Regions from separate parts of the Alicycliphilus denitrificans K601 genome, predicted to be linked through region 3. Evidence: predicted binding sites of a transcription regulator. Region 3 holds the regulator's gene; each other region holds the start of a gene.
What was found. Region 3 encodes HrcA, which represses chaperone genes, less so after heat shock. Its sites were predicted from a motif close to TTAGCACTCNNNNNNNNNGAGTGCTAA; they were not measured.
Positions count from the first base shown of each region.

Region 1: the regulator HrcA is predicted to act here: its motif matches at 2,842-2,868, upstream of groES (co-chaperone GroES).
Region 2: the regulator HrcA is predicted to act here: its motif matches at 3,375-3,401, upstream of rpoH (RNA polymerase sigma factor RpoH).

Region 1 covers NC_015422.1:805,998-815,812, reverse strand. Annotated here, with positions in the region: gene ALIDE2_RS03875 (lysophospholipid acyltransferase family protein) at 1-390, opposite strand, end outside; gene metK (methionine adenosyltransferase) at 524-1,705, shown strand; gene ALIDE2_RS03865 (bifunctional nicotinamide-nucleotide adenylyltransferase/Nudix hydroxylase) at 1,719-2,747, shown strand; gene groES (co-chaperone GroES) at 2,949-3,239, shown strand; gene groL (chaperonin GroEL) at 3,337-4,983, shown strand; gene pgi (glucose-6-phosphate isomerase) at 5,106-6,701, opposite strand; gene tal (transaldolase) at 6,698-7,648, opposite strand; gene ALIDE2_RS03840 (MurR/RpiR family transcriptional regulator) at 7,764-8,609, shown strand; gene ALIDE2_RS03835 (YbhB/YbcL family Raf kinase inhibitor-like protein) at 8,661-9,155, opposite strand; gene ALIDE2_RS03830 (ABC transporter ATP-binding protein) at 9,198-9,815, opposite strand, start outside.
Region 2 covers NC_015422.1:4,123,446-4,133,260, reverse strand. Annotated here, with positions in the region: partial or broken gene ALIDE2_RS25515 (transposase) at 1-109, shown strand, start outside; gene tnpA (IS66-like element accessory protein TnpA) at 185-613, shown strand; gene tnpB (IS66 family insertion sequence element accessory protein TnpB) at 610-942, shown strand; gene tnpC (IS66 family transposase) at 1,025-2,539, shown strand; gene rpoH (RNA polymerase sigma factor RpoH) at 3,433-4,368, shown strand; gene ALIDE2_RS19650 (Bug family tripartite tricarboxylate transporter substrate binding protein) at 4,511-5,521, shown strand; gene ALIDE2_RS19645 (SCO family protein) at 5,555-6,118, opposite strand; gene cyoE (heme o synthase) at 6,176-7,102, opposite strand; gene ALIDE2_RS19635 (COX15/CtaA family protein) at 7,099-8,256, opposite strand; gene ALIDE2_RS19630 (hypothetical protein) at 8,253-9,008, opposite strand; gene ALIDE2_RS19625 (SURF1 family protein) at 8,950-9,717, opposite strand; gene ALIDE2_RS19620 (twin transmembrane helix small protein) at 9,733-9,815, shown strand, end outside.
Region 3 covers NC_015422.1:996,791-1,006,605, forward strand. Annotated here, with positions in the region: gene rapZ (RNase adapter RapZ) at 1-67, opposite strand, end outside; gene recN (DNA repair protein RecN) at 73-1,746, opposite strand; gene ALIDE2_RS04765 (NAD kinase) at 1,749-2,645, opposite strand; gene hrcA (heat-inducible transcriptional repressor HrcA) at 2,674-3,678, shown strand; tRNA gene ALIDE2_RS04775 (tRNA-Ile) at 3,731-3,807, shown strand; gene ALIDE2_RS04780 (type I restriction enzyme HsdR N-terminal domain-containing protein) at 4,108-4,578, shown strand; one part of gene ALIDE2_RS04785 (IS3 family transposase) at 4,575-5,521, opposite strand; AL1L pseudoknot at 5,415-5,531, opposite strand; one part of gene ALIDE2_RS04785 (IS3 family transposase) at 5,521-5,809, opposite strand; gene ALIDE2_RS04795 (TolC family protein) at 6,057-7,187, opposite strand; gene ALIDE2_RS04800 (DUF3240 family protein) at 7,316-7,657, opposite strand; partial or broken gene ALIDE2_RS04805 (efflux RND transporter permease subunit) at 7,654-9,815, opposite strand, start outside.

The DNA.
Region 1 (9,815 bases), 190 kb from region 3:
GGGGCGGTAGAGGATGGTGAAGGACCCATGCTGCGGCGACCAGCGCCGCGCCCCCTCCTGCACCGACATCTCGAAGCAGCCGATATGCGGCGTGAGGAACACGATGCCGCGCCCCTGCTCCCAGGCCCGCTGCACGCATTCGGCGTTGCGCACCTCGCAGGGGGGCGGCTCGGGCGCCAGCCACAGGCGCGGCGCCTCGGCCACCATGCGGCCCGCATGCGCCACGGCGGCGCGCACGTCACGCAGCCGGTAGCCCGCGCGCGCCGCGTTGGCCAGGAAGCGCCGGCGGTACGTGGGCGACGCGCAGAATGCCACCCACCCCAGCAGCGCGCCGATGGCATGCAACAACCACAATGGCAGCGCAGAAAGAAGGCGAAAAATCGATGGCATTACAATGGCGCGGTCGCCGAGTTAAATGAGCAACTTGCAGGGCGACGTTAAACACAACTGCTAAAGCGTTCGCCACAAAGCTCCGCAAGCTATGGGCAACGCCCAAAAATGCTGAACCATGGAGTTTATTCAAATGGCGAACGACTTCCTCTTCACGTCCGAATCGGTTTCTGAGGGCCACCCCGACAAGGTGGCGGACCAGATCTCGGACGCCATCCTGGACGCGATCTTCGAGCAGGACCCGCGCTCGCGCGTGGCCGCCGAGACGCTGACCAACACGGGCCTCGTGGTGCTGGCCGGCGAGATCACGACCAACGCGCACGTGGACTACATCCAGGTCGCGCGCGACACCATCAAGCGCATCGGCTACGACAACACCGAGTACGGCATCGACTACAAGGGCTGCGCGGTACTGGTGGCCTACGACAAGCAGAGCAACGACATCGCCCAGGGCGTGGACCACGCGAGCGACGACCACCTGAACACCGGCGCCGGCGACCAGGGCCTGATGTTCGGCTACGCCTGCGACGAGACTCCCGAGCTCATGCCCGCGCCCATCTACTACGCGCACCGCCTGGTGGAGCGCCAGGCCCAGCTGCGCAAGGACGGCCGCCTGCCCTTCCTGCGCCCCGACGCCAAGAGCCAGGTGACCATGCGCTACCTGGACGGCAAGCCGCACAGCATCGACACCGTGGTGCTCTCTACCCAGCACAGCCCCGACCAGAGCGAGACCGCCACGAAGATGAAGGCCAGCTTCACCGAGGCCATCATCGAGGAGATCATCAAGCCCGTGCTCCCCAAGGAGTGGCTCAAGGACACCAAGTACCTCATCAACCCCACGGGCCGCTTCGTCATCGGCGGCCCGCAGGGCGACTGCGGCCTCACGGGCCGCAAGATCATCGTAGACACCTACGGCGGCGCCTGCCCGCACGGCGGCGGCGCGTTCAGCGGCAAGGACCCGACGAAGGTGGACCGCAGCGCCGCCTACGCCGCGCGCTACGTGGCCAAGAACATCGTCGCCGCGGGCCTGGCGCGCCAGTGCCAGATTCAGGTGGCCTACGCCATCGGCGTGGCCCGGCCCATGAACATCACCGTGTACACCGAGGGCACGGGCGTGATCTCCGACGAGCGCATCGCCCAGCTGGTGCACGAGTATTTCGACCTGCGCCCCAAGGGCATCATCCAGATGCTGGACCTGCTACGGCCCATCTACGCCAAGACCGCCGCCTACGGCCACTTCGGCCGCGAGGAGCCCGAGTTCACCTGGGAGCGCACGGACAAAGCCCAGGCGCTGCGCGCAGCGGCCGGGCTGTAAGCCCGGCGGCCCCATGTACGACGCCGCCGTCCTGATCGGACGCTTCCAGCCCGTGCACAACGGCCACCTGGCGCTGCTGCGCGAGGCCCTGGCCCGGGCGCGGCAGGCCGTCGTCGTCGTGGGCTCGGCCTTCCAGGCGCGCACGCCGAAGAACCCCTTCACCTGGCAGGAGCGCGCCCAGATGCTGCGCGCCGCCCTGCCCGAACCCGAGCGCGCACGCCTGACCATGCTACCCATGCGCGACTACTACGACGAGCCGCGCTGGGCCGATGCCGTGCGGCAGGCCGTGGCCCAGGCCACGCCGGCCCGGGCACGCCTGGCCCTGGTCGGCCACTTCAAGGACAGCAGCAGCGGCTACCTGCGGGCCTTTCCCGGCTGGGACCTGATCCGCATGGAGCGCCAGGGCACGATCGACGCGACCGCCATACGCGACGCCTACCTCGGCGCCAGCGCCTCCACGCCGGAGGCGGCGCTGGCCCCATGGGCGCCCCACATCCCGGCGGCGACGCGCGCGTGGCTGGAGCAATTCGCGCACACGGCGCATTACCCCGCCCTGCAGGAAGAATGGCGCATGCTGCGCGCGTACCGCAACAGCTGGGCCTGCGCGCCCTACCCGCCGGTCTTCGTCACAGTAGATGCGCTGCTGCGCTGCCAGGGCCGGGTGCTGCTGATCCGCCGCGCCCACGCCCCCGGCAAGGGCCTGTGGGCCCTGCCCGGCGGCTTCGTCGAGCCGCACGACACGCTGTGGCAGTCCTGCCTGCGCGAGCTGGCCGAGGAAACCCACTGCCCCCTGCCCGAAGAGCGCCTGCGCCAGGCGCTGCGCGCGGTGCGCGTGTTCGACCACCCCGAGCGCAGCCAGCGCGGGCGCGTCATCACCCACGCCTATTTCTTCGACCTGGACGACGACGCCCTGCCCGAGGTGCGCGGCGGCGACGATGCGGCACATGCCCAATGGGTGGCGCAGGAGCAGCTGGCCGGCATGGAAGACCAGTTCCACGACGACCACTGGCACATCATCGGACAGCTCCTGGCCCCGGGCTAGGCGCGTATCCGCGCCGGCCGCGGACGCGCGGCAGTGCCATATCCCCTGACTTTCTGGGCCCAGGCCCTTGAAATGGGAAAAAACGGCTTTATTATTAGCACTCGTAAGGGTTGAGTGCTAACAACACCGCCCTACCCCTCAGGCAGCCCGTATGGGCTGCTGTCGTTACCACCCTTTGTTTGTGCATCGCAAGGAGATCCTATGAACCTGCGCCCTCTCGCCGATCGCGTGATCGTCAAGCGCCTGGAAAACGAAACCAAGACCGCCTCGGGCATCGTGATCCCCGACAACGCCGCCGAGAAGCCCGACCAGGGTGAGGTGGTGGCCGTTGGCCCCGGCAGGCTGGACGAGGACGGTGACCGCATTGCCATGAGCGTGAAGGTGGGTGACCGCGTGCTGTTCGGCAAGTACAGCGGCCAGACCGTGAAGGTTCACGGCGACGAACTGCTGGTCATGAAGGAAGACGATCTGTTTGCCGTGGTCGAGAAGTAATTCCCACCCATATCCAAACCATCAATTTTCATAGCTGCTCTCGCTTGATACACAAGCCTTTGCAGCCTTTTTGATTCAAAATTCGTAGGAGCCACACATGGCAGCAAAAGACGTAGTTTTCGGCGGCGAAGCCCGCGCCCGCATGGTTGAAGGCGTGAACATCCTGGCCAACGCGGTCAAGGTGACCCTGGGCCCCAAGGGCCGCAACGTGGTGCTCGAGCGCTCGTTCGGTGCCCCCACCGTGACCAAGGACGGCGTGTCCGTGGCCAAGGAGATCGAGCTCAAGGACAAGATCCAGAACATGGGCGCCCAGCTCGTGAAGGAAGTGGCCTCCAAGACCAGCGACAACGCCGGTGACGGCACCACCACCGCCACCGTGCTGGCCCAGGCCATCGTGCGCGAAGGCAGCAAGTACGTGGCCGCTGGCCTGAACCCCATGGACCTCAAGCGCGGCATCGACAAGGCCGTCACGGCCCTGGTGGAAGAGCTGAAGAAGGCCTCCAAGGCTACGACGACCTCCAAGGAAATCGCCCAGGTGGGTTCGATCTCCGCCAACTCCGACTCCAGCATCGGCGAAATCATCGCCAACGCCATGGACAAGGTGGGCAAGGAAGGCGTGATCACCGTCGAGGACGGCAAGAGCCTGAACAACGAGCTGGACGTCGTGGAAGGCATGCAGTTCGACCGCGGCTACCTGTCGCCCTACTTCATCAACAACCCCGAGAAGCAGGTCGCGCTGCTGGACAACCCCTTCGTGCTGCTGTTCGACAAGAAGATCAGCAACATCCGCGACCTGCTGCCCACGCTGGAAGCCGTGGCCAAGGCCGGCCGTCCGCTCTTGATCATCGCCGAGGACGTCGAGGGCGAAGCCCTGGCGACCCTGGTGGTGAACACCATCCGTGGCATCCTGAAGGTCGTGGCCGTCAAGGCGCCTGGCTTCGGTGACCGCCGCAAGGCCATGCTGGAAGACATCGCCATCCTGACGGGCGGCAAGGTGATCGCCGAGGAAGTGGGCCTGTCGCTGGAGAAGGTGACGCTGGCCGACCTGGGCCAGGCCAAGACCATCGAGGTGGGCAAGGAAAACACCACCATCATCGACGGCGCCGGCAATGCCGACGACATCCAGGCCCGCGTCAAGCAGATCCGCATCCAGATCGAGGAAGCCACCAGCGACTACGACCGCGAAAAGCTCCAGGAGCGCGTGGCCAAGCTGGCCGGCGGCGTGGCCGTGATCAAGGTCGGCGCTGCCACCGAGGTCGAGATGAAGGAAAAGAAGGCCCGCGTGGAAGACGCCCTGCACGCCACGCGCGCTGCGGTGGAAGAAGGCATCGTGGCCGGTGGCGGCGTGGCCCTGCTGCGCGCACGCCAGGCCGTGGGCCAGCTCAAGGGTGACAACCCCGACCAGGACGCCGGCATCAAGCTGATCCTGAAGGCCATCGAGGCGCCCCTGCGCGAGATCGTGGCCAACGCCGGTGGCGAACCCTCGGTGGTGGTGAACGAAGTGCTGAACGGCAAGGGCAACTACGGCTTCAACGCCGCCAACGACACCTACGGCGACATGCTGGAAATGGGCATCCTGGACCCCACCAAGGTGACCCGCACGGCCCTGCAGAACGCCGCTTCCGTGGCCTCTCTGCTGCTGACGACCGAGGCCATGGTGGCCGAGGCCCCGAAGGACGACGCCCCCGCAGGCGGCATGCCCGACATGGGCGGCATGGGTGGCATGGGCGGCATGGGCATGTAATCGCCCGGGCCCGCTGGCGTCTGCCAAGGCGCCATGCAATTCCCTTCAAAAGCCCGCAGGCATTGCGCCTGCGGGCTTTTTTCATGGTGCGCCGCTCCCGGAGGGGAAAGGGTGTCCAAGATTCAGGCCATTGGCGCGAGGCGCCGCAGCAGCCCCGCGGTCGATGCATCCAGCCCCTGGACGTCGCCCGTGGCCAGGCGCGGCTCCAGGTCCCTGGCGATCGTCTTGCCCAGCTCCACGCCCCATTGGTCGAAGCTGTTAATGCCCCACAGCGCGCCGCTGGCGAACACGCGGTGCTCGTAGAGCGCGATAAGCGCGCCCAGCGAGGCCGGGTCCAGGCATTCGAGCAGCAGGAAGGTGCTGGGCCGGTTGCCCGCGAAGCGGCGGTGGCCGTCCTGCTCATGCGGGCGGCCCATCATCAGCGCGCGCGCCTGGGCCAGGGCATTGGCCACCAGGCGCGGGTGCTGCCCCTTCAAGTCACGGCCGGGCTCGCGCAACGCGATGAATTCCACGGGCACGGTGTCCGGCCCCTGGTGGATCATCTGGAAAAACGCGTGCTGGCCGTTGGTGCCGGGCTCGCCCCAGACCACGGGCGCCGTGGCATAGGGCAGCGGATCGCCCTGCGCGTCCACGCCCTTGCCGTTGCTCTCCATCTCCAGCTGCTGCAGATAGGCCGGCAGGCGGCGCAGGCCGTGGCTGTAGGGCGCCATGCTGCGACTGGCGAAGCCGTGGAAGTTGCGGTACCACAGGTCCAGCAGCGCCAGGCGCACGGGCAGGTTGGCCTCCAGGGGGGTGGTACGGAAATGCTCGTCCATGGCGTGCGCGCCGGCCAGGAGGTCCCGGAAGCCCTGCGCGCCGATGGCGATGGCGATGGGCAGGCCGATGGCGGACCACAGCGAATAGCGCCCGCCCACCCAGTCCCAGAAGCCCAGCGTGGTCTCGATGCCGAACTGCGCCGCCGCCTCCAGGTTGGTGGTGAGCGCGTAGAAATGCCGCACCAGCCCGTCCTGGCTGCCGCCCTGCGCCAGGAACCATTCGCGCGCGGCGTGGGCGTTGGTCATCGTCTCCAGCGTGGTGAAGGTCTTGGAGGCGATGAGGAACAGCGTGTTCGCGGGCCGCAGCTGGCGCAGCAGGCTGCCGAGCTCCATGCCATCGACGTTGGAGACGAAGTGCAGGCGCTTGCCCGGGTGGCGCAGGTCGTCGAGCGCCTTGACCACCATGGCCGGCCCCAGGTCCGAGCCGCCGATGCCGATGTTCACGATGTCGGTGATGGCCTCGTCGGCGCGCACGCGCTCGGCAAGCCGCAGCATGGCGTCCAGCGTGGCGTGCACTTCGCGCAGGCCGTTCGCTACGGTATCCGTAGCTTCCAGCGCTTGCCCGGATTGGGCTGGGGACGGTTCTCGCAACAACCAGTGCATCACCGCGCGCTGCTCGGTGCCGTTGATGGGCGCACCCGCGAACATGGCGTCGCGGTAGGCCTCCAGGCCGCATTCGCGCGCCAGCTGCAGCAGCAGGGCCTCGGTTTGCGCGTCGATCAGGTTCTTGGACAGGTCGGCGAACACGTACGGCGCCTGCTGGCTGAAGCGCGTAAAGCGCCGCGCGTCCCGCTCGAAGGCCGCGCGCAGGTCGAAGCCGCGGCCGGCGGCGTCGTAATGCGCATGCAGGCGCTGCCAGGCGGGGGTGCGGTCGCAGCGGGTGTGTGGATCGGCAAAGCTCATGCAGCGGCTTGCATCAGTTGTTCGAGCCTGGCCGCATCGGCGGCGAAGGCGCGGATGCCCTCGGCCAGTTTCTCGGTGGCCATGGCGTCGGCGTTGAGCGCGTAGCGGAAGCCCGGCTCGTCGTACTGCACGGGCGCCATCTGCACGTGGCGCGCGGCCTCGGGGTCGAGCACGCGCGCGAGCGGCGCGTCGCTGGCGGCCAGTTGGGCCAGCAGCTCGGGCGCGATGGTCAGCAGGTCGCAGCCCGCCAGCGCCACGATCTGGCCCGTGTTGCGGAAGCTCGCGCCCATGACCTCGGTGGCTATGCCGAAATGCTTGTAGTGGTTGTAGATGGCGCGCACCGACTGCACGCCGGGGTCGTTGGCGCCGGCCATGGCGGCCTCGTCCCAATTGCTGCCGGCCTGTTTCTTGTACCAGTCGTAGATGCGGCCGACGAAGGGCGAGATGAGCTGCACCTTCGCCTGCCCGCAGGCCACGGCCTGCGCGAAGGAGAACAGCAGCGTGAGGTTGGTGTGGATGCCGCGCTCCTCCAGCCGGCGCGCGGCCTGGATTCCCTCCCAGGTGGCGGCGATCTTGATGAGCACGCGGTCGATGTGCACGCCCTCAGCTTGGTACAGCTCCACGATGCGCTCGGCGCGGGCCACGGTGGCGGCCGTGTCGAAGGACAGGCGCGCGTCCACCTCCGTCGATACGCGTCCCGGGATGAGGGACAGGATCTCGCAGCCGAAGCGCACGATGAGGCGGTCCATCAGCTCGTCGATGCCGCGGCCGTGCCAGCGCGTCACGCAGTCCTTGAGCAGCGGCGCGTATTCGCTCTTCTGCACGGCCTTGAGGATCAGCGAAGGATTGGTGGTGGCGTCGCGCGGCTGGAACTGCGCGAGCTGTTTGAAGTCGCCGGTGTCGGCCACCACGGTGGTGAATTGCTTGAGTGCGTCGAGTTGGTTCATGCGTATCCTCGTCATCGGGCGTGCAGAGCGCCCATCCGTCAAGTGTATGCGGCACCCGGCGCATGAAACCGCGTTACATTCTTCGGTAACAGCCCTTACCCATCGCGCCACTCCCATGCTGGACCGCATCACCGCCTCTCTCCCCTCACTGGCCCCCGCCGAGCAGCGCGTGGCGCGGCTCGTGCTCAAGGACCCGCGCGCCTTTGCCCATCTGCCGGTGCGCGAGCTGGCCGAGCGCGCCCACGTCAGCAAGCCCACGGTGGTGCGCTTCTGCCGCAGCATGGGCTACGACGGCCTGGCCGACTTCAAGCTCAAGCTGGCGGGCAGCGTGAGCGAGGGCGTGCCCTTCATCCACCGCAGCGTGGACGCGGACGACAAGACCGGCGACGTGCTCGTGAAGGTGGTGGACAATGCCATGGCCGCCTTCCTGCAGTACCGCAACGCGGCCAGCACCCAGCTGCTGGAGCGCGCGGCCGAGGCCATCGCCGGCACCTGGCAAACGGGCCGGCGCATCGAGTTCTACGGCGCGGGCAACTCCGGCATCGTGGCGCAGGACGCGCAGCACAAGTTCTTCCGCCTGGGCATCACCAGCCTTGCGACCAGCGACGGGCACATGCAGGTCATGAGCGCCACGCTGCTCGGCCCGGGCGACTGCGCGGTGATCATCAGCAACTCGGGCCGCACGCGCGACCTGATGGACGCGGCCGACATCGCGCGCAAAAACGGCGCCACGACGATCGCCATCACGGCCAGCGGCTCGCCCCTGGCCCACAGCTGCCGCATCCACCTCGCGGCCGACCACCCCGAGGGCTACGACCGCTACAGCCCCATGGTCTCGCGCCTGCTGCACCTGCTCATCATCGACGTGCTGGCCACCTGCGTGGCGCTGCGCATAGGCGAGCCGCTGCAGCCCGTGCTGCAGCAGATGAAGAACAACCTGCGCGCCAAGCGCTATACCTGAAAAGATAGCAACCAGCGCTTTCTGGACAAGCGCTGGAGCCCGATTCGGCCCTTAACGCCCGTAGGTCGCCGTGAACGAGGCCTTGGCGATCGTGTTGGCGTTGACCATGAAGCCGGTCAGGGCCGCGGGCGCGTCGTCGGGCACCTCGATGCGCTCCACCGACAGCGCGTGCACCGTGAAAATGTAGCGGTGCGGCTTGTCGCCTGGCGGGGGGCAGACGCCGCCCCAGGCGTAGATGCCATAGTCGTTGCGGATCTGGCGCGCGCCCTTGGGCAGGTTCGCGCCGCCCTTGGCGCCTGCGTCGGCGGGCAGCTCGGTCACGTCGGCGGGGATGTCGATCACGTACCAGTGCCAGAAGCCCGATCCCGTGGGCGCGTCGGGGTCGTACACGTTCACGGCGAAGCTCTTGGTGCCCTCGGGCGCGCCGCTCCAGCGCAGCACGGGCGACTGGTTCTTGCCGCTGCAGCCAAAGCCGTCGAATTCGAAAACCTGGGCAATGGTGCTGCCGGCGGCGATGTCGGGGCTGGTGAGGGTGAAGGCAGTCATGCGCGATTACTCCTTTGCGTTGTTGGAAACGAAGCCTCCAGTCTACGCGCGCCCGATGCGGCCTTCCTCGACGGCATGGCAGGCCACACGCGCGCCGCCCTCGCCCTGCAGCAGCTGCGGGCGCTCGCTGCGGCAGCGCGCGTTGGCGAAGGGGCAACGCGGGTTGAAGGCGCAGCCCGGCGGCGGGTCGAGCGGATTCGGCACCTCGCCCTGCACGGGCGTGCGCGCGCGGCCGGTGTCGTGCATCTTGGGGATGGCGTCGAGCAGCATGCGCGTGTACGGGTGGCGCGGCTGGCTGAAGAGCTGCTGCTTGTCGGCCAGCTCCACCAGGCGGCCCAGGTACATCACGCCCACCTGGTCGCTCACGTGGCGCACCACGGCCAGGTTGTGGCTGATGAACAGGTAGGTCAGGCCCTGCTTCTGCTGCAGGTCCTTCATGATGTTGAGCACCTGGGCCTGCACCGAGACGTCCAGCGCGCTGGTGGGCTCGTCGCACACCAGGAACTCGGGCTCGGTGGCCAGCGCGCGCGCGATGGAGATGCGCTGGCGCTGCCCGCCCGAGAACTGGTGCGGGTACTTGGCCATGTCCTGCGGCGCCAGGCCCACCGAGGTGAGCAGTTCGCCCACGCGGGTCTTGAGCGCGGCGGCCTGGGTGACCAG
Region 2 (9,815 bases), 1.9 Mb from region 3:
ACAGATTCGGCAAACGGCCTTGGTGCGCCGCCGATTCGGCTACCGGCGCATCCACGACATGCTGCGCCAGCAGTTTCCGGGGGTGAACCACAAGCGCATCTATCGTATGCGGCTGGCGAACCCATCTTGAATGAGGTGGTAAGGCTGAGCAAGATCGTGTGCACGCAACATTGGCGTGGACACGATGCTCAAAGACCCTCAGACCCCGCGCTATGCGCAGCGGCGCACGCACCGCACCTACACCCCGCAATTCAAGGCCGAGCTGGTGGCTGCCTGCCGACAGCCAGGCGCATCGGTCGCGGCGGTGGCCCTGCAACATGGCATGAACGCCAACGTGCTACACCGCTGGCTCAAGGAATGGGCGCAGGGATTTCACCGTCTTGAAGCTGGCGTCAGCACTGCAGTCGTTGCTTCCCCACCCCCGGCCTTTATCCCCATCGACCTGAGCGCAGTACCGCCGGCGTCTGCTGGTGAGCTGCCATCCGCGTCCTTGCCAACGCCAGCGGACGGCATCCGCATCGAATGCCAGCGCCCCGGCATGTCCGTGACCGTGCACTGGCCCTTGTCTGGCGCCGCCGAGTGCGCCCAGATGCTGCGGGAGTTGTTGCGGTGATCCGTATCGATGAGGCCTGGCTGGCCACCACCCCGCTGGACATGCGCGCGGGCACGGACACGGCCCTGGCGCGGGTGATCGCCACCTTCGGCGCGGCCCACCCGCACCATGCCTACGTCTTCGCCAACCAGAGAGCCAATCGCCTGAAGGTCCTGGTACATGACGGTGTGGGGCTGTGGCTGGCCGCGCGCCGGCTGCACCAGGGCAAGTTTGTCTGGGCACCTGCGGGCAGTCCGAACGTGGCGTTGGAACACGCCCAGCTCAACGCCCTGGTGCTGGGCCTGCCCTGGCAGCGTGTGGGCTCGCAAGGTGCCATCAGCGTGGTCTGAATCGTCGGCGCAAGGGCGTGGCCGTGGCAATCGGGAGATGCGTCAATGGCTGGACCCAGGGTGAGCGGGCACACTGCCAGCCATGGTGATCGACGAGCAAGCCCTGAGCGAACTGGACGCAGAGCAACTGCGCGAAGTGACCCAGCGCCTGCTGGCCGAACTGCGTCACCAGCGCGCGCTCAACGAGAAGCTCACCTATGAGTGCGCGCTGCTCAAGCGGCTGAAGTTCGCCGCCCAATCCGAGCGGCACAGCGCCGATCAGAAGAGCCTGCTGGAAGACGAGATCGATGCCGACCTGGCGGCGGTCGCTGTCGAGATTGAGCAACTCCAGCCGCCTGCGGCTGCGCCCGAAGCCAAGCAACAGCCCAAACGCCAGCCGCTGCCGGCCCACCTGCCGCGCCGCGAAATCCGCCACGAGCCTGAGTCGACCACCTGCGCCTGTGGCTGCCGGATGCAGCGCATCGGCGAAGACGTGGCCGAGAAGCTGGACTACGTGCCCGGCGTGTTTACCGTGGAGCGCTACATCCGTGGCAAGTGGGCGTGCACCCAGTGCGAAACTATCACCCAGGCGCCGGTCGAGGCCCATGTGATCGATAAAGGCATCCCGACTGCCGGCCTGCTGGCCCAAGTGCTGGTGGCCAAGTACCAGGATCACCAGCCCTTGTACCGGCAGGAGAACATCTTTGGTCGCGCCGGCCTGGCGATTCCAAGATCCACCCTGGCGCAGTGGGTAGGCACCTGCGGTGCGCGGCTGCAACCGCTGGTCGATGCCCTGAAGGCCGAGGTGCTCGGCCACCGGGTGTTGCACGGTGATGAGACCCCGGTGGCCATGCTCAAGCCGGGCAGCGGTAAAACGCACCGGGCCTACCTGTGGGCCTATGCCCCGGGAGCGTTTGAAGCCACGCGGGCCGTGGTCTATGACTTCTGCGAGTCCCGCGCCGGAGAACACGCCCGCGCCTTTCTGGGGGACTGGCGCGGCAGCCTGATCTGTGACGACTATGCCGGCTACAAGGCCAGCTTTAGCCAGGGCGTGACCGAAGCCGGTTGCCTGGCACACGCCCGGCGCAAGTTCTTCGACCTGCACGCAGCGGGCAAGAGCCAGATCGCCGAATTGGCCCTGATGCAGTTCGCCCGGGTCTATGAGATCGAACGGCAAGTTCAGCCCCTGGCGGCACCAGAGCGGTTGCAGGTGCGCCAGCAGCACAGTCGGCCCATTCTGGACGCGTTGCACCAGTGGATGGTGCTGCAACGCCAGCAGGTGGCGGGCAACTCGGCGACGGCCAAGGCGCTGGACTACAGCCTCAAGCGCTGGGCAGCGCTCACGCGCTTCGTCGATGACCCGCAGCTGCCGCCGGACAACAATTGGATCGAAAACCAGATCAGGCCTGTGGCCCTGGGGCGCTCGAACTGGTTGTTCGCCGGCAGCTTGCGCGCGGGCCAGCGGGCGGCCGCCGTGATGAGCCTGATCCAGTCAGCGCGCATGAACGGGCACGACCCATATGCCTATCTCAAGGATGTGCTGACCCGGCTGCCCACGCACAAGGCCAGCCGGATTGAAGAACTGCTGCCGCATCGCTGGCAACCCATCGATATCTGATCATCAGCCATGGCCGCCAGCGGCGGTCAACATGGGTTTGCCGTGCGCTTACCAGATTTCAACGTGAACGCGTCCCGAAATGGCCCAGATTTGGAAATGAATCAACAGAGAGTTGCTACAAGCGGCTGCTTGACGGTTGCCGGCAACGGTTGAGCTCGGCGAGGGAAATCACGAAGGCGAGCAACGACTAAGTTCGCTTGGCGGTACTCATCGACGCGTAAAACGTGAGCTCGATGATGGTGCAGGAGATAGTTGAGACAGTAGTGTCAAGCCGAATGACTGGTGTCGATGGATCAGCCGCCGCTCAAGGCTATAGACGCCGAGTGTTAGGTCATCACGGGAACGGTTCTTCCGTTCAGCGACCTCGAGTGATAGCTAGCAGCCTGAAGCAGCCATGCACTCGAATCCTTGGTGGTAGTGATCTGCGCACTCAGGTGCTGAGCAGCCCCCAGAACAGACTCCGGCCAGAACAGACAACCCTCTCCAGCCAAGCCCGACCCCAAAAGAACAGGCGCATGCTTCGCCTGCACCCCACCGTTCCTAGGCTTGGCTTCCTCATTCTGAAGGCTAGCCCGGTCTGACCCGCCCCCCGAGCCAAAGCGGCCAACGGAGTCTCAAGGCTAGAGGTGTTTTGAAAATTTGCTCAAAATTTAAGCAAAACACTATTCATAAAGCTGCACCGTCAAGAAAAAAACCATTGAAATTCATAGAGTTAGCGACGCCACGACACACGTCAGAAGTACAAAACTCAGTGAAAAAAGTACAAAACTCAGCGGAAATCGACAACACCATGAACGGCCGCTTCGTCCTTATCCATATCCAGGGAACTTTGGTTTTAGCACTCCCTCCAACAGAGTGCTAATATAAACCCCATGCAAGAAAGGACCACTGACATGGCATTCCAGTCTGCATCTGCCACGACGGCGCTAGCACCCGCGAACCCATGGGCGCTGGTTCCGCCATTGGGCAACCTGGATGCCTATATCTCCGCCGTCAACCGCCTGCCCCTGCTCACTCTGGAGGAGGAGCAGCGCTATGCGCAGCAGTTCAAGAAGGACAACGACCTGGAGGCCGCAGGCCGCCTGGTGCTTTCGCACCTGCGCTTGGTGGTGTCCATCTCGCGCCAGTACCTGGGCTACGGCCTGCCGCATGGCGACCTGATCCAGGAGGGCAACGTGGGCCTGATGAAGGCCGTCAAGCGCTTCGATCCCGACCAGGGCGTGCGCCTGGTGAGCTACGCCATGCACTGGATCAAGGCCGAGATCCACGAGTACATCCTGAAGAACTGGCGCATGGTCAAGGTGGCGACCACCAAGGCCCAGCGCAAGCTGTTCTTCAACCTGCGCTCCATGAAGCAGGGCTTCAAGGCCGACGCCATCGACGCCGATACGCACCGCGAGACGCTGTCCGACCATGAGATCGACATGGTGGCCGAGCAGCTCAACGTCAAGCGCGAGGAGGTCATCGAGATGGAGACGCGCCTGGCCGGCGGCGACGTGCTGCTGGACCCCGCCCCGTCGGACGACGGCGAGCAGGCCTTCGGCCCCATTGCCTATCTGGCCGACACGGCCCACGAGCCCACGGCCATGATCGAGTCGCGCCAGCGCGACGCGCTGGCCACCGACGGCATCACCTCGGCGCTCGCCAGCCTGGACGCGCGCAGCCGCCGCATCGTGGAGCAGCGCTGGCTGCAGGTGAACGACGACGGCTCGGGCGGCATGACGCTGCACGAGCTGGCCGCCGAGTACGGCGTGAGCGCCGAGCGCATACGCCAGATCGAGGTGGCTGCGATGAAGAAGATGAAGAAGGCATTGGTCGAGCACGCCTGACCCCTGCCCTGCCTGGCTTCCAGTGCGTGCGCACGGGGTGTACAGGCGGATAATCGAGGCGCGCGGCCCGGGTGGGCCGCGCGCTTTTTCATGCCGGCGGGCGCAGCGCCGCCCGCCCGCCCCCGATCAGGAGGTTCCCCCCATGTTCCGCCATTCCCCCGCCCGCCGCGGCCTGCTTGCCCTGGCCCTGGCTTCGGCCTGCGGCGCCGCCGTGGCCGACAAGAGCGCCGCGCCCGCCACGCCGGGCTGGCCCGCCAGGCCCCTGCGCATCATCGTGGGCTTTCCGCCGGGCTCCTCGCCCGACCTGACGGCGCGCACCTTCTCTGAACCGCTGGCGCAGGCCCTCGGCCAGCCGGTGATCGTGGAGAACAAGGTGGGCGCGGGCGGCAACATCGGCGCCGACGCGGTGGCCAAGGCGCAGGACGACCACACCATCGGCCTGTTCATCAACGGGAACCTGACCATCGCCAAGCTGCTCAATCCCCAGGTGCCCTACGATCCCGCGCGGGACCTGGCTCCGCTGTCGCTGATCGGCGTTTCGCCCCTGGTACTGGCCGCGCCGGTGAACCAGCCCGGCGTGCCCGCCGGCGCCGACGCACGCGCCTTCCTGCAGGCTGCGCGCCAGGCCGGCGACCGCTGGAGCTATGGCACGCCCGGCGTGGGCACAGTGGGCCATCTGGGCACGGAGCTGCTCAAGGCGCGCACGGGCATCGCCCCCGTGCACATCCCCTACCCCGGCTACCCGCAGGTGGCGACCGCCATGCTGGGCGGCCAGCTGCAGATGGCGCTGCTGCCGCCGGCGCTGGCACAGGCCCAGGAGCGCGCGGGCAAGCTGCGCCTGATCGGCGTGACGTCGGCCGGGCGCAGCGCGCTCGTGCCCCACGTGCCCAGCCTGTCCGAGGCCGGCGTGCGCGACTTCCAGCTGGAGATCTGGAACGCCTTCGCGGCGCCCGCCTCCATGCCCGCGCCGGTGCGCGCGCGGCTGTCCGCCCTGATCGGCGAGACGGCCCGCAGCCCCGAGGTGCGCGCCAAGCTGTTCCAGCAGGGCTGGCAGGCCGTGGGCTCCTCGGCCGAGGGCCTGGCCAACCGCATGCGGGCCGACACGGCCACGATGAGCCGCGTGATCCGCGAGCAGGGCATTCGGGCCGAGTGAACTGCGCGGGGGCGCCCTGCCCCTGGAGGGCGTTCAGCGCGCCTCGTCCAGCAGCGCGCGCACGTCGGCCGCCAGGCTCTGCGCGCCGCTGCCGTAGCGGTGGTACACGCGCAGCCGGCCCGCCGTGTCGTAGACATAGCTGCCGGCGGAGTGGTCCATCGTGTAGCTCGTGGGCGTCTGGCCGTCCACGCGCTTGTAGTAGATCTTGAAGTCCTTGGCCACGGCGGCCAGCTGCTCGGGCGTGCCGCGCAGGGCCAGGAAGCCCGGGTCGAAGCTGGCCATGTAGGCCTTGAGCATCTCGGGCGTGTCGCGCTCGGGGTCCACGGTGACGAAGATGCCCTGCAGCTTGTCGCCGTCGGCGCCCAGCGCGCGCTTGACCTCGGCCAGCTCCGACATGGAGGTGGGGCACACGTCCGGGCATTGCGTGTAGCCGAAGAACACCACCACCACCTTGCCCGCGAAGTCCTTGAGGCTGCGGAGCTGGCCGTTGTGGTCGGGAAGCGGCAGGTCGCGCGCGTACTCGGCGCCGGTAAGGTCCACGCCCTGGAACTTCGGCCCCTTCGGGGTACAAGCAGAAAAAATGCCTGCAGCGCCCATCCAGAGGGCGCCAGCAGCTATCTTTTTAAGAGTTTCACGTTTAAGCATGGCCTCGCATCACAGTACGTAGTGGTCCACCAGCAGCGCCGCGAACAGCAGGCTCAGGTGGATCAGGGAAAAGCGGAAGGTCTTGCGCGCGAGCGCGTCGGAATAGCCGCGCCAGAGCCAGAAGCCGTAGAGGCAGAAGCCGGCGCCGAGCAGCACGGCGGCGGCCAGGTAGATCCACGAGCTCATGCCGTAGATGAAGGGCATGAGGCAGCCCGCGAACAGGATCAGGGTGTACAGGAAGACCTGCAGCCGCGTGTACTCGTTGCCGTGCGTGACGGGCAGCATGGGCAGGCCGGACTTGCGGTAGTCTTCCACGCGGTACAGCGCCAGGGCCCAGAAGTGCGGCGGCGTCCACAGGAAGATGATCAGGAACAGGATCAGCGCCTCGGGGCCCACGCTGTCCGTCATGGCGGACCAGCCCAGCACCGGCGGCATGGCGCCCGAGGCGCCGCCGATCACGATGTTCTGCGGCGTGAGCGGCTTGAGGATCACCGTGTAGATCACCGCGTAGCCCACGAAGGTGGCGAAGGTGAGCCACATGGTCAGGGGATTGACCCAGAAATACAGCAGCGCCGAGCCGGCCGCGCACAGCAGGGCGGAGAACAGCAGCGTCTGCGCATTGGACAGCTCGCCCCTGGCCGTGGGCCGCCAGGCGGTGCGCTTCATCCTGGCATCGATGCCCCGCTCCACCAGGCAGTTGAAGGCCGCGGCCGCGCCGGCCACGAGCCAGATGCCCGCACTGGCCACGGCCATCTGCCACCACTGCGCGCCGCTGGGCAGGCCGGGCACGGCCAGCACCATGCCTATGAAGGCGCAGAACACGATCAGTTGCACCACGCGCGGCTTGGTCAGCGCGTAGAACTGGGACACGCGCGACGGCAGCGCATGCGCCGCCGCCATGGCGGGCGCGGGGGCGGGGGCAGGAGCGGCGCTCATGCGGAAACTCTCCTGGGGATGGAAGGTGCCCGCGCGGTATCGGCCATGCTGCGGCTGGCCGCCAGCGCCCAGGTCAACACCACGATCAACGCCGCGGCGCCCCCCGTGTGCAACACGGCCGCCACCAGCGGCCAGTCCAGCACCACGTTGGACAGGCCCGTGACGAACTGGAGCAGCGACAGGCCCGCCAGCCAGCGCGCCTGGTCGCGCAGCTGGCCCGCGCGCGCCAAGCGCCACACCAGGAGCCCGAGCACCAGCAGCACCCCGTAGGCCGCGAGCCGGTGCACGTAGTGGATGGCCGTCAGGGCGGCGAAGCTGATGTGGCTACCGTCCTGCAGCACCCCCAGCGCGCGCCAGATCTGGAAGCCCTCGGCGAAAGCCATGTCGGGCCACCAGCTGCCCTGGCACTGCGGGAAGGTGGTGCAGGCCAGCACCGCGTAGTTGGTGCTGACCCAGCCGCCGAGCACGCTTTGCAGCGCCACCAGCACGGCCGCTCCGCCCAGCAGCCAACGCAGGCCACCTTGCAGCGCCACGGGCGCCGCGCCCTGGGTCATCTGCGTCTGGCGCACGGCCTGCACGCACAGCAGCACCAGCAGCACCAGCCCGCCGATGAGGTGCAGCGTGACGATGGCCGGGAACAGCTTCATGGTCACCGTGAGGGCGCCGAACGCCCCCTGCAGGCAGACCCAGACCAGGGTGGCCGTGGGCCACCACGGGCTCAGCGCGGGCGTGCGTCCGCGCTGGCGCCATGCGCCCACCGTGAGCACGATGATGAGCACGCCCACGCCGGTGGCGAGGTAGCGGTGGATCATCTCCACCCAGGCCTTGCCGTGCGTGACCGGGCCCGTGGGCATGGCCTGCTGCGCGGCGGAGATCTCGGCCACCGCCCCCACGGGGCTGGCGTTGCCGTAGCAGCCGGGCCAGTCGGGGCAGCCCAGGCCCGAGTCCGTCAGGCGCGTGAAGGCGCCGAACATGACCAGGTCGAAGGTAAGGAACAGCGTCAGCACGGTCAGCGCCTGCAGGCGCCGAACGGGCGTGCCGCCGCGCCCGCGCCACCAGACCCAAGCCAGCGGCCCGAGGGCGATCGCCGCGCCCAGCGCCATGACCTCGATGAGCGGCGCCAGGTCGTAGAGAGACTGCTGCGTGCTGGTCATGGGCGCTCCTCCTGTTCACGGCCCGCAAGATCCCACGACGACGAGGCGCGCAGCAGGCGCTCCAGGTCGCGCTTGGCGTTGGCCGCGCCCGATCGGTCCAGGTGCGCGGGGAAACGCATCATCCAGTGGCCCATGGGGTCCACCACGTACAGGTGCTCGGCCAGCGCATGGCCGGCCGCGGGCGCGAGCCAGGCATCCAGCGTGGCGCCGTCTGCGCGCAGCACCGTGGCCTGGGCGAGCGCCGGCGCGATGTCGGCGGGGGGCTCCGCGTCGTCGGAGACCAGCCATACCCAGTCCACGCGCTCCTTCTCGCGGCCCATGCTTTCGCGCAGCTGGCGCTGCAGGTAGAGGTTGTTGCGGCAGTCCGCGTCGCAGGCGCCGCCCGCCACGCTCACCAGCAGCCACTGGCCGCGCAGCGCATCGAGGCGGAGCGGCGTGCCGTCCAGCGCGTGCACCCGGGCCTGGGCCGGCATGGGGCGCTGCGGATCGATGAGCTCGCCATAGCTGCGCCGGCCTTCGGGCCGGATCACGTAGTAGGTGAAATACGAGGCGATCACGGGCGCCGCGCACACCAACAGCAGCGCCAGCATCTGCCAGCGCCCCTTGCCGCGCGTGCGCTGCATCGCGGCCATGGCGTCGCCGGCGTGCGGCAGGCTGTGCACCGTGAGGCCGAGCGGCTGCTCGGCGCCCTGCTCAGGCCCGAGGCCGGCGGTTCGGGGGGAATAAGCGTCGGACAAATTGGAACCAGACATAAAGGATTACAACCAGGCCGCAAAGCCCGAACCATTGGAATGCATAGCCGTAATGCTTGCCGACACCGCTGTCGACGGGCGCCCAGTCGCGCCGCAGCCCGTCGCCGGCGGCGCCGGTCTGCATCACGGTCAGGGGCAGCAGGTCCAGCCCGGTCTCGGCCCCATAGGCGGCCAAGTCCAGATTCTGCCGGATGCGCGAAGACCCCTGGCCTTCGCCGGACGGCTGGAACTCGTACAGCCGAGCGGGCGGGCCTGCCAGGCGCCCCTCGACCAGCACCTCGCCGGCCGGCGTGGCGATGTCCGGCAGGCGCGTGCGCTCATGGAAATCGCGCGCCGCCCAGCCTCGCTGCACCAGCACGGCGCGCTGGCTGGCGTGCAGGCGCAGCGGCGTGAGCACGAAGAAACCCGGGCGCCCCTGCATCTGGCGGTTGTCCAGGAACACCGTGGCCTCGGGCAGCCACTGCCCGCGCAGCCGCACGCTGCGGTGCAGCACCTGCGCGCCGCCGCGCTCCTGCGCCTGCAGCAGCCCGGCTCCCTCCAGCGGTGCCATCGCCTGGCGCTCGTCGATCGCTGCCTGCATCGCGCGCATCTGCGCGGCGCGCGACAGCTGCCAGCGCCCGAGCGAGCCCGTGGCCACGATGGTGGCCAGGGCGGCCAGCGTGACCAGCCAGAAGCGCAGGCCGAAGGAACGTCGTGCGGGATGGTTCACCGGATAATGGACTCCATGAAGATTCTCGTGGCCTTGGCGTTTCTCGCCATCATCGCAAGCCTGGGCTCGGCGCTATTTTTCATGATGCGCGGCAGCGG
Region 3 (9,815 bases):
GCGCGTGCAGGGCCACGGACTTTCCCGAGCCGGACATGCCGGTGATGACGACGACTTCCAGTGACATGGTTCTCAACCCGCTGCGGTGGCGGCACGCGCGCCGTCGAGCATCTCGCGGGCATGTGCCAGGGTGGTGGGGGACTGCTGCTGCCCGCCCAGCATGCGGGCGACTTCCGCCACGCGCTCATCGGCGCCGGCGGTCGCCACGGCGCTGGTCGTGCCCTCGGCGTGGCGGTGCTTGGAGACGATCAGGTGGTGGTTCGCGCAGGCCGCCACCTGGGGCAGGTGGGTGACGGCCAGCACCTGGCGCTCGCGTCCGAGCTGCTGCATCAGTCGGCCGACGGTTTCGGCCACGGCGCCGCCCACGCCCGAGTCCACCTCGTCGAAGATCAGCGTGGGCGCCTCGCCCAGCGCGCTGGTGGCGACCGAGATGGCCAGCGCGATGCGCGAAAGCTCACCGCCCGAGGCCACCTTGCCCACGGGGCGCGGCGTCATGCCCGGGTGGCTGCTGACCAAGAAGGCCACCTGGTCCACGCCGTGCGGGCCGGGCTCGGTCGCCTTGTCCACCTGCACCTCGAAGCGTCCGCCCGTCATGCCCAGGCCCTGCATGGCCTGGGTGATGGCCTGCGCCAGTTTCGGGGCGGCCCTGGCGCGCTTTTGCGACAGTGCGCGCGCGGCCTTGTGGTAGGCGGCGGCCTGGGCCTGCTCGGCTGCCTCGAGCGCGGCCAGGTCGGCGGCGTCGTCCAGGCGGCGCAGCGACTCCTTCCAGCCGTCGAGCAGAGCCGGCAGCTCGGACGGCGTGCGCTTGTAGCGGCGCGCCAGCTGCATCCACTGAGACAGGCGCGCGTCGAGCCGCTCCAGCGCATCGGGGTCGGGTTCGGCATGGCGCAGATAGCCCTGCAGCGAATGCGCCACGTCGTCCGCCTGGGCGATGCACGAGGCCAGCACCTCGTTCATCGCGCGAAAGTCCTCGTGGATGTGCTCGTACGCCTGCAGCAGGTGCTGCGCCTGTGCCAGCGCGGCCAGCGCGCCGCCGGCCTCGTCGTCCTGCAGCGCGGACAGCGCGCCCTGGGCGTTGTCGAGCAGGGCCTGGGCGTTGGACAGGCGCGCGTGCTCGGCGTTGAGCTCGTCCCATTCGCCCTCGCGCGGCGCGAGCCTGTCCACCTCGCCGATCTGCCACTGCAGGCGCTCGCGCTCCTGCTGCAGCGTGTCCTGCGCCTCGCGCGCATGGGCCAGCGCCTTCTGCGCGTCGCGCCAGGCGGTCCACAGCGCGGCCAGCGGCTCGGCCTGCGCGCCGGCGTAGGCGTCGAGCAGGCCGCGCACGGCGTCGGGCCGCGTCAGGCTCTGCCAGGCATGCTGGCCGTGGATGTCCAGCAGGTGCTCGCCCAGGGCGCGCATCTGCGCGGCCGTGGCCGGTATGCCGTTGATCCACGCGCGGCTCTTGCCCTGCAGGTCCACGGTGCGGCGCAGCAGCAGCGCGCCGTCGTGTGCAATGCCGGCCTCTTCCAGCCAGGCGCCGAGAGCGGCCGTGCCGGCGTCGAACTCGGCGCAGATGTCGGCGCGCTGCGCGCCCTCGCGTATCACGCCGGTGTCGGCGCGCGCGCCCAGCAGCAGCTGCAAGGCGTCGATCAGGATGGACTTGCCCGCGCCGGTCTCGCCGGTCAGCACCGTGAAGCCGGCGTGCAGGTCCAGGTCCAGCGCCTGCACGATCACGAAGTCGCGCAGCGCGATCCGTCTCAGGGCCATGGTCAGGAGCCTCCCTCGTTCCAGCGCAGCTTCCTGCGCAGGGTGGCGAAGAAGCTCCAGCCGCGTGGGTGCAGGAAACACACGCGGTGGGCCGAGCGCCGCACCAGCACGCGGTCGCCATGCTGCAGCGAGGCCAGCGACTGCATGTCGAAGTTGGCGCTGATGTCGCGCCCGCCCGCCACCTCGATGGCGATCTCGGTGGCGTCGGACAGCACGATGGGGCGGTTGGACAGCGTGTGCGGCGCGATGGGCACCAGCACCCAGCCCGGGATCGACGGGTGCAGCATGGGCCCGCCGGCCGACAGCGCATAGGCCGTGGAGCCCGTGGGCGAGGCGACGATGAGGCCGTCGGCGCGCTGGTTGGAGACGAACACGCCGTCCACCTCCACCCGCAGCTCCACCATGCCCGAGGTGGAGCCGCGGTTGACCACCACGTCGTTGAGGGCCAGCGCCTCGAAGACGGATTCCCCGCCGCGCTCCACGCGCGCCTGCATCAGCGGGCGCACGTCCTCCTCGTAGTCGCCGTGCAGTATGGGGGTGAGGACGTCCTGGTAGCCCTGCAGCGGAATGTCGGTGATGAAGCCCAGCCGCCCCTGGTTGATGCCCACCAGCGGCGTGCCGTAGGCGGCCAGCTTGCGGCCCACGCCGAGCATGGTGCCGTCGCCCCCCACGACCACGCACAGGTCGCAATGCTGGCCGATGCCGTCCACGTCCAGCGTGTGGTAGCCGGTAAGGCCGGTGCTCGCCGCCGTCTCGGTCTCCAGCGTCGGCTCGCACTCCTGCTGGGCGATGAACCGGGCGATGCTCTCGATGATCTGCCGCGAATTGCCCGACGCCGAGCCGGCAACGGGTACCTGGTATTTGCCTATGACGGCCACGCGACGGAAGATGGGCTTCATGCAGAAATTACATCATTAAAATGGTCCGATGCTTGATGACCGCTCCAAGTTGTTGCTCAAGGCCTTGGTCGAGCGCTACATCGCCGACGGGCAGCCGGTGGGCTCCAGGACCCTGTCGCGGGCATCGGGCCTCGAATTGTCGCCCGCCACCATCCGCAACGTGATGGCAGACCTGGAGGATCTGGGGCTTATCGCCAGTCCCCACACCTCGGCTGGCCGCGTGCCTACGGCCAAGGGGTACCGGCTCTTCGTGGACACCATGCTCACCGTGCAGCAGGAGCAGCTGCCGGCCCTGCAGATCAAGCCCGAGCAGCCGCAGAAGGTGATCGCCAACGCGGCGCACCTGCTGTCCAGCCTGTCGCAGTTCGTGGGCGTGGTCATGGCGCCGCGCCGCACCTCGGTGTTCCGGCACATCGAGTTCCTGCGGCTGTCGGAGCGGCGGCTGCTGGTGATCATCGTCTCGCCCGACGGTGACGTGCAGAACCGCGTGCTCTTCACCGAGTCCGACTACACCCAGTCTCAGCTGGTGGAGGCGGCCAACTTCCTCAACGCCCACTACGCGGGCCTGGCCATGGAGCAGGTGCGCGAGCGGCTCAGGCTGGAGGTGGACAAGCTGCGCGGCGAGATCGCGGCGCTGATGCAGGCTGCGGTGAACGCTGGCTCGCAGGCACTGTCCGAGTCGCAGGAAGAGGTCGTCTTCTCAGGCGAGCGCAACCTGCTGGCCGTGAGCGACTTCTCCGGCGACATGGGCCACCTGCGCCGGGCGTTCGACCTGTTCGAGCAGAAGACCCAGATCCTGCGGCTGCTGGACATCTCCAGCCGCGCCGAGGGCGTGCGCATTTTCATCGGCGGCGAGAGCCAGGTCGTGCCCTTCGAGGAACTGTCCGTGGTGAGCGCGCCGTACGAGGTCGACGGCCAGGTGGTCGGCACGCTGGGCGTGATAGGCCCCACGCGCATGCCCTACGACCGCATGATCCAGATCGTGGACATCACCTCCAAACTGGTGTCCAACGCCCTGAGCCACCACAAGTAGCACATACAATAGCCGCCGCTGTCCCGCCGACGAGGCGCTGGTGGCGCATCCCGGGGCGTTAGCTCAGTTGGTTAGAGCAGAGGACTCATAATCCTTTGGTCGTTGGTTCAAGTCCAACACGCCCTACCAGTAATTATAAGGAAAGTCTGCTATCTTAATGATAGTAGGCTTTTTGTTTTTTGGTGTAATGTAGCCGCTGTGTAGCCACTGACAACATGCTTCTGGGCCAGAGTCAGACTTTGCTGTGATAGCTCGCCGCTGGCGAACCGGAGCTGTCCACGGACGTCGCTCAATTGGGCATTTGAACCTGATGCTGTTCGCAGTCATAGATGCCGTGGATATGGTGTATTTGCTGTCCGTCCGGCATCACCGCCAGCTTTCGTTTGACTTTTCCCGGCTATGGCCGGGTGACAGCACAAGAACTAAACAATGACCATCACTCTCGAAGCCCTCCTCAAAGACAGCGCCTACAAGCTGGGGCAATTCAAGCCCGCGCACATCAATGCGCTGCAAGCCGCTATCTCACTCAAGGACACGGCTAAAAAGCTCACGCCTTACGTCACCTGCCTGGTGCGCGGCAAGCCCGTCAAGCTCACGCCCGAGGAAGCAGTCCGACAGCTCTACGTCATGGTTTTGCGCGACGACCTGGGCTACCCGGTAAAGCGCATGCAGCTGGAATACGAAGTGACCTTTGGCCGCGAGAAGAAGCGCGCCGATATCTGCATTTTCGACAAAGACAAGACCGATACGCCCTATATCCTCATCGAGGTAAAGAAACCGAAGCTCAAGGATGGCAAGGAGCAGCTCAAGAGCTACTGTCATGCCACCGGCGCCCCCATGGGCGTGTGGACCAATGGTGACCTGAACCGCCCCGGCTTTCAAGGAGGCCGATTGGTTTAAGTTGACACCTCTGTCGAGGTGTCGCTGACGGCGAGTTGCCTCCAGTAGTTTGCCTCAGCTTCTGCCGGAGGGATGCCCCCAATCGGCGTGAGCAGTCGGACGTGATTGAACCAGTGCACCCACTGCAGGGTGGCCAGCTCCACGGATTCCCTGGTCTTCCAGGGTCCCCGGCGGTGAATCAGCTCGGCCTTGTACAGCCCGTTGATGGTCTCGGCCAGTGCGTTGTCGTAGCTGTCACCCCGGCTGCCCACTGATGGCTGGATACCCGCCTGGTCCAAGCGTTCGGTGTAGCGTATGGAAACGTATTGACTGCCCCTGTCGGAATGGTGCGTCAAGGCATGGGCTGCTGGCTGGCGGTCATACAGCGCCTGCTCCAGCGCATCCAGCACGAAGTCCGTTTGCATGCTGCGGCTGACCCGCCAGCCCACGATGCGCCGGGCGTACACGTCCACCACGAAGGCCACGTACAACCAGCCCTGCCAGGTGGAGACGTAGGTGAAGTCCGACACCCACAGCTCGTTGGGCCGGCTGGCCTTGAATTGCCGGTTGACGTGGTCCAGCGGGCACGGTGCCGATGTGTCCGGCGTGGTGGTGCGCACTGTCTTGCCACGGCGTGCTCCTTGCAAGCCCATGGCACGCATCAGGCGCTCGACCGTGCAGCGCGCCACTGCGATGCCCTCGCGGTTCATCTGCAGCCAGACCTTATCGGCCCCGTAGACCTGCCAGTTGGCGTGCCACACGCGCTGGATGTCGGCTTTCAAACCCTCGTCACGCTGGACGCGTTGACTGCGCAGTTGCGGGTTGCGTTGCCGGGCTGCGTGGCGCCAGTAACACGACGGGGCCATCTGCAGCACCCGGCAGATGGGCTCGACCCCGTAGTCATCACGGTGGCGGTCGATGTAGTTCTTCAAGACTTCAATCGGCGGTCGAGCTCCGCCTGCGCGAAAAACGCGCTGGCCGTCTTCAGGATGTCGTTGGCCCGGCGCAGCTCTTTGACCTCACGCTCCAGTTCCTTGATGCGCTGGGCGTCTGCCGTGGTGGTGCCGGGGCGCTGGCCGCTGTCGACCTCGGCCTTCTTGACCCAGTCATTCAAGGTCTGCGGCACGCAGCCAATCTTGGGCGCAATCGATTCAATGGCTGCCCACAGCGACGGGTAGTCGGCTCGGTGCTCCTGCACCATGCGAACGGCGCGCTCGCGGACTTCCGGGGAGAACTTCGGTGACTTGTTCATGGCTCCATCTTCTCAAGAGTTGGTGCCTCCTCGAAATCCGGGGCTGTTCACGCCGAACAGAGAGTCGCAGTGACAGGTCAGCTTTCCTTTGACATAAGACATCTGAGATGTGGGAGCGGACGTCGATGGCCTTCATCACCATGCCGTAGGGGCAGAGTCTGCACCAGGCTCGACATCATTGCGACGCCCCCCAAAGAGGCTGCGATTGGGGACAGCAGACGCAACAGTGTTGTTACTCTAATAGCGCTCAATTTGCCACAGTGCTTCGTGATCTATGCCACATCGCATGCGCGTCGATGCGCACCAGCATTGCAGCCTGCAGCGCATCTACCCGCGCCTGTGTTTCTGCCAGGCGAGCCTGCCGCAGACTGCGCAGGGACAGCAGGTATTCGCCGAGCGAAGCTTCGCCCAGTTCCCACGCCCGGCGCGTGCGGGTGTTGGATGCGGTCTGTGCGGCCAGCGCCTGCTGGTGCGACTGCCACTGTGCACATTTACTTTGCGCGGCTTGGACGGCAAGCCATGCACCTTGCTCTATGGCGCGCCGCACATCGGCCGCCTCGGCTTCGGCGGCTGCGGCATTGGCGCTCTCCGTGGCGGCCCGGGCACTGCGGTAGTCCATGCCGAAGGGAACGGAAAGCACTAACCCCACGACGCGTTCGGTGCCGCCACGATCGGACAGGACGCGCACGCCCACGGTAGGGTCTGGCGTACGTTCGGCGCGCGTGCGTTCGGCCACTTTCAACAGGCGCGTAGTTTCGCCGTTGGCCATCGCGATCTCGGCGCTTTCCTGGACGATGCGCGCCTGCCAGGCCTGCGGGCTGTCGGGCAACTCTTGAGGCTCGGGCAATGCCGCCGCAGCGAGGGGCACGGTGATTTCCGGGAACCCCAGGGCCAAGGCCTGCCGGGCCGCCAGCGCCGCGTCGCGCGCCATCAGGGTCTGCGCGGCCTGGGTTGCGAGCTCGGCGTCCAGCACGTCCATCTCGCGCCGTGCTGCATCGCCCAGGGCCACGCGGCGGACCAGGACGTCGCGTTCGCGAGAGAGTAGTTGATCCTGCGCCGCGGTCTCTTCGGCCACGGCGCTGCTGCGCAGCCAGCCCATCCAGGCATCGAGCAGGCGGCGGGCCACTTGGTGTTCGGCATCTTCCAGACGCAGGTCGGCCACGCTGCGGGTGCTACTGCCGATCTCCCGGTCCAGCCGGGCCTTGTCGGGCAAACGGATCGTGCGGCTGATGCCCAGTTCCCATTCGTTGTAGCTGCGCTGCTCGTTGGGGACATAGCGGCGCTGGAAGCCCGAATTGGCCTGGAATTCATGGCTGCCTACATCCAGGGCATGCTGGGTAGCTGCGGCAGCCCGCACGCGCTCGGCCGCCGCGCGCACGGCGGGCTGCGACTGCAGGGCTGCGTGGACTTGGGCCGACGAGGGGAGCCAACCAGGCGCGGGTTCCTGTGCCAGCGTAAACCAGGGAATGCAGGCCAGCGCCGCTGCCGCACAAGGAAAGAGAAACTTCATACCAGCCGCCCCATCGCCATGACAGGCTCCATCCACCAGCGCACGTCGTTGGATGCGATGCGCTGGCGCAGTGCGGCCAGAAGACTGTCTACACGCTCGCGCTCGATCACGACCCACAGCACACGGCGATCAATGCGGCCACGTACCTGCTCGCGGATGGATGCGTGCGTGAAGTCGCTGCTGTGCCCCTCGGCGTGCAGCAGGGTAAAGCCAGGCAGCGTGATGTCGGTCATCAGGGTGCCCGTCACGGCGTCTTCCAGCGCTGGGGGGAACACCAGGTTCAGTCGTATCCATTCAGCGCCTTGCTCGTCATGTGGCGCATTCATTTCCGTGTTCATGCAGTCCCTCCTTTCATCGTTTGACCGAAGCGCCGGTACAACACCGGTAGCAGCACCAGCGTGAGCGCGGTGGAACTGACCAGCCCACCGATCACCACGATAGCCAGCGGGCGCTGGATCTCCGAGCCCGGTCCGGTGGACAGCAGCAGGGGCACCAGGCCAAAGGCAGTGATGGAGGCGGTCATCAACACCGGGCGCAGGCGGCGCAGCGAGCCTTCGCGCACCACCTGATCCATGGGCAAGCCCAGCGCGTGCAAATGGTTGAAGTGTGTGACCAGCACCAGCCCGTTGAGCACGGCAATGCCCAGAAGGGCAATGAAGCCCACCGATGCGGGCACCGACAGGTATTGCCCCGACATCCATAGCGCGGCCATGCCACCGACCAGAGCGAAAGGCACGTTGCCCAGGATCAGCACGGCTTGGCGCGTGGAGCCGAAGGTCATGAACAGCACGAAGAAGATCAGCGCCAACGAGACCGGCACCACCAGACCCAGCCGGGCAGCGGCGCGCTGCTGGTTCTCGAACTGGCCGCCCCATTCCAGCCGGTAGCCTGCGGGCAGGGAGACATCGCGCGCCACGACAGCTCGGGCCTCATCCACGAAGCCCACCAGATCACGCCCGCTCACCATGGACTGGATCAGCGCGAAGCGCGAGCCACTCTCGCGCCGCACCAGCACCGGGCCTTGGGTGGTGGTGATGGCTGCCAGCGACGTGAGGGGGATGTCGCCAGAGCCGGCTGCGCCGCTGCGGGCCAACCGCAAGTCCTTGAATCGCTCGGCGGAACCGCGTAGCGGCGCATCGCCCCGTACCACGATGGGCGTGCGCCGGTTGGCCTCGATCACCATGCCCGCAGGAACGCCTTCGAGTTGCGCACGCAACTCGTCCTGCACGGCTGCCACCGCCAGGCCCGCGCGGCCGCTGGCCTGAGCGTCCACCTTCACTTGCAGGTACTCGACATGGTCGCTGGCCTGCGTCAGCACGTCGCGTGCGCCGGGGACTTTCTCGACGCTGGCGGCGATGCGCACGGCCAGTTCGCCCAAGGTGTTCAGGTCCGGGCCGAAGAGCTTGATGGCCACGTCGCCACGGCTGCCGGTGAGCATTTCGGAGACGCGCATCTCGATAGGCTGGGTGAAACCGAAATCCAGGCCGGGGAAGGCTGCCATCACCTTACGGATTTCTTCGCCCAGCGCTTCCTTGTCCATGCGCCATGTCTTGCGGTCGCCAAGCTGCATGAACATGTCGGTTTCGTTCAATCCCATGGGGTCGAGCCCTAGTTCGTCCGAGCCAACGCGGGCGATGCTGTGCTGGACTTCGGGGACTTTTTCCAGGATGGCTTTCTGCACCGCCAGGTCGATGTCGCGCGAGCGGTTCAACCCGATAGAGGGCGGCTTTTGCAATTGCAGCAGGATGTCGCCCTCATCCATCGTCGGCATGAAAGCCTTGCCGGTACCCAGGTAGGCCAACACACCCAACACCAGGGCAGCCAGCGCCATGGCTGTGGCTCGCAGTGGATGGGCCAGCGCTGCATCCAGCATCGGGCGATACAGGCGCAACGCGCCGCGCATCACCCAGGGCTCGCGATGCGCATGCTCCTCGAGCAGTAGCGATGACAGCACGGGCACCAACGTCAGCGACAACAGCAACGAGACACCCAACGCGAACACGATGGTCAGCGCCACGGGCGCGAACAACTTGCCTTCCAGCCCCTGCAAGGCCAGCAGCGGCACGAAGGTCAGACAGATGATGAGGATGCCCGAGGCCACGGGCAAGGCCACCTCGCGCGCGGCAGCGAAAACGCGGTGCAAGCGTGGTAGTTGCGCCCCGTCGGCGTGCGGGTCGAGACGGCTTACGGCGTTCTCCACTACAACCACCGCCGCATCGACCAGCATGCCGATGGCGATGGCCAGCCCGCCCAGGCTCATCAAGTTGGCGCTCATGCCCGCAACACGCATCAGCAGGAAGGTGCCCAGCGCGGCCAACGGCACCATCAGCGCCACGACCAGCGCCGCGCGCAACTCGCCCAGAAAAAGCAGCAGCAGCACGACAACCAGCACTGTCGCTTCGAGCAATGCGCTTTCCACCGTGCCCACCGCGCGCTGGATGAGCGTACTGCGGTCGTAGAAGGGCACTACCTTCACGCCCGGCGGCAGGCTAGGCG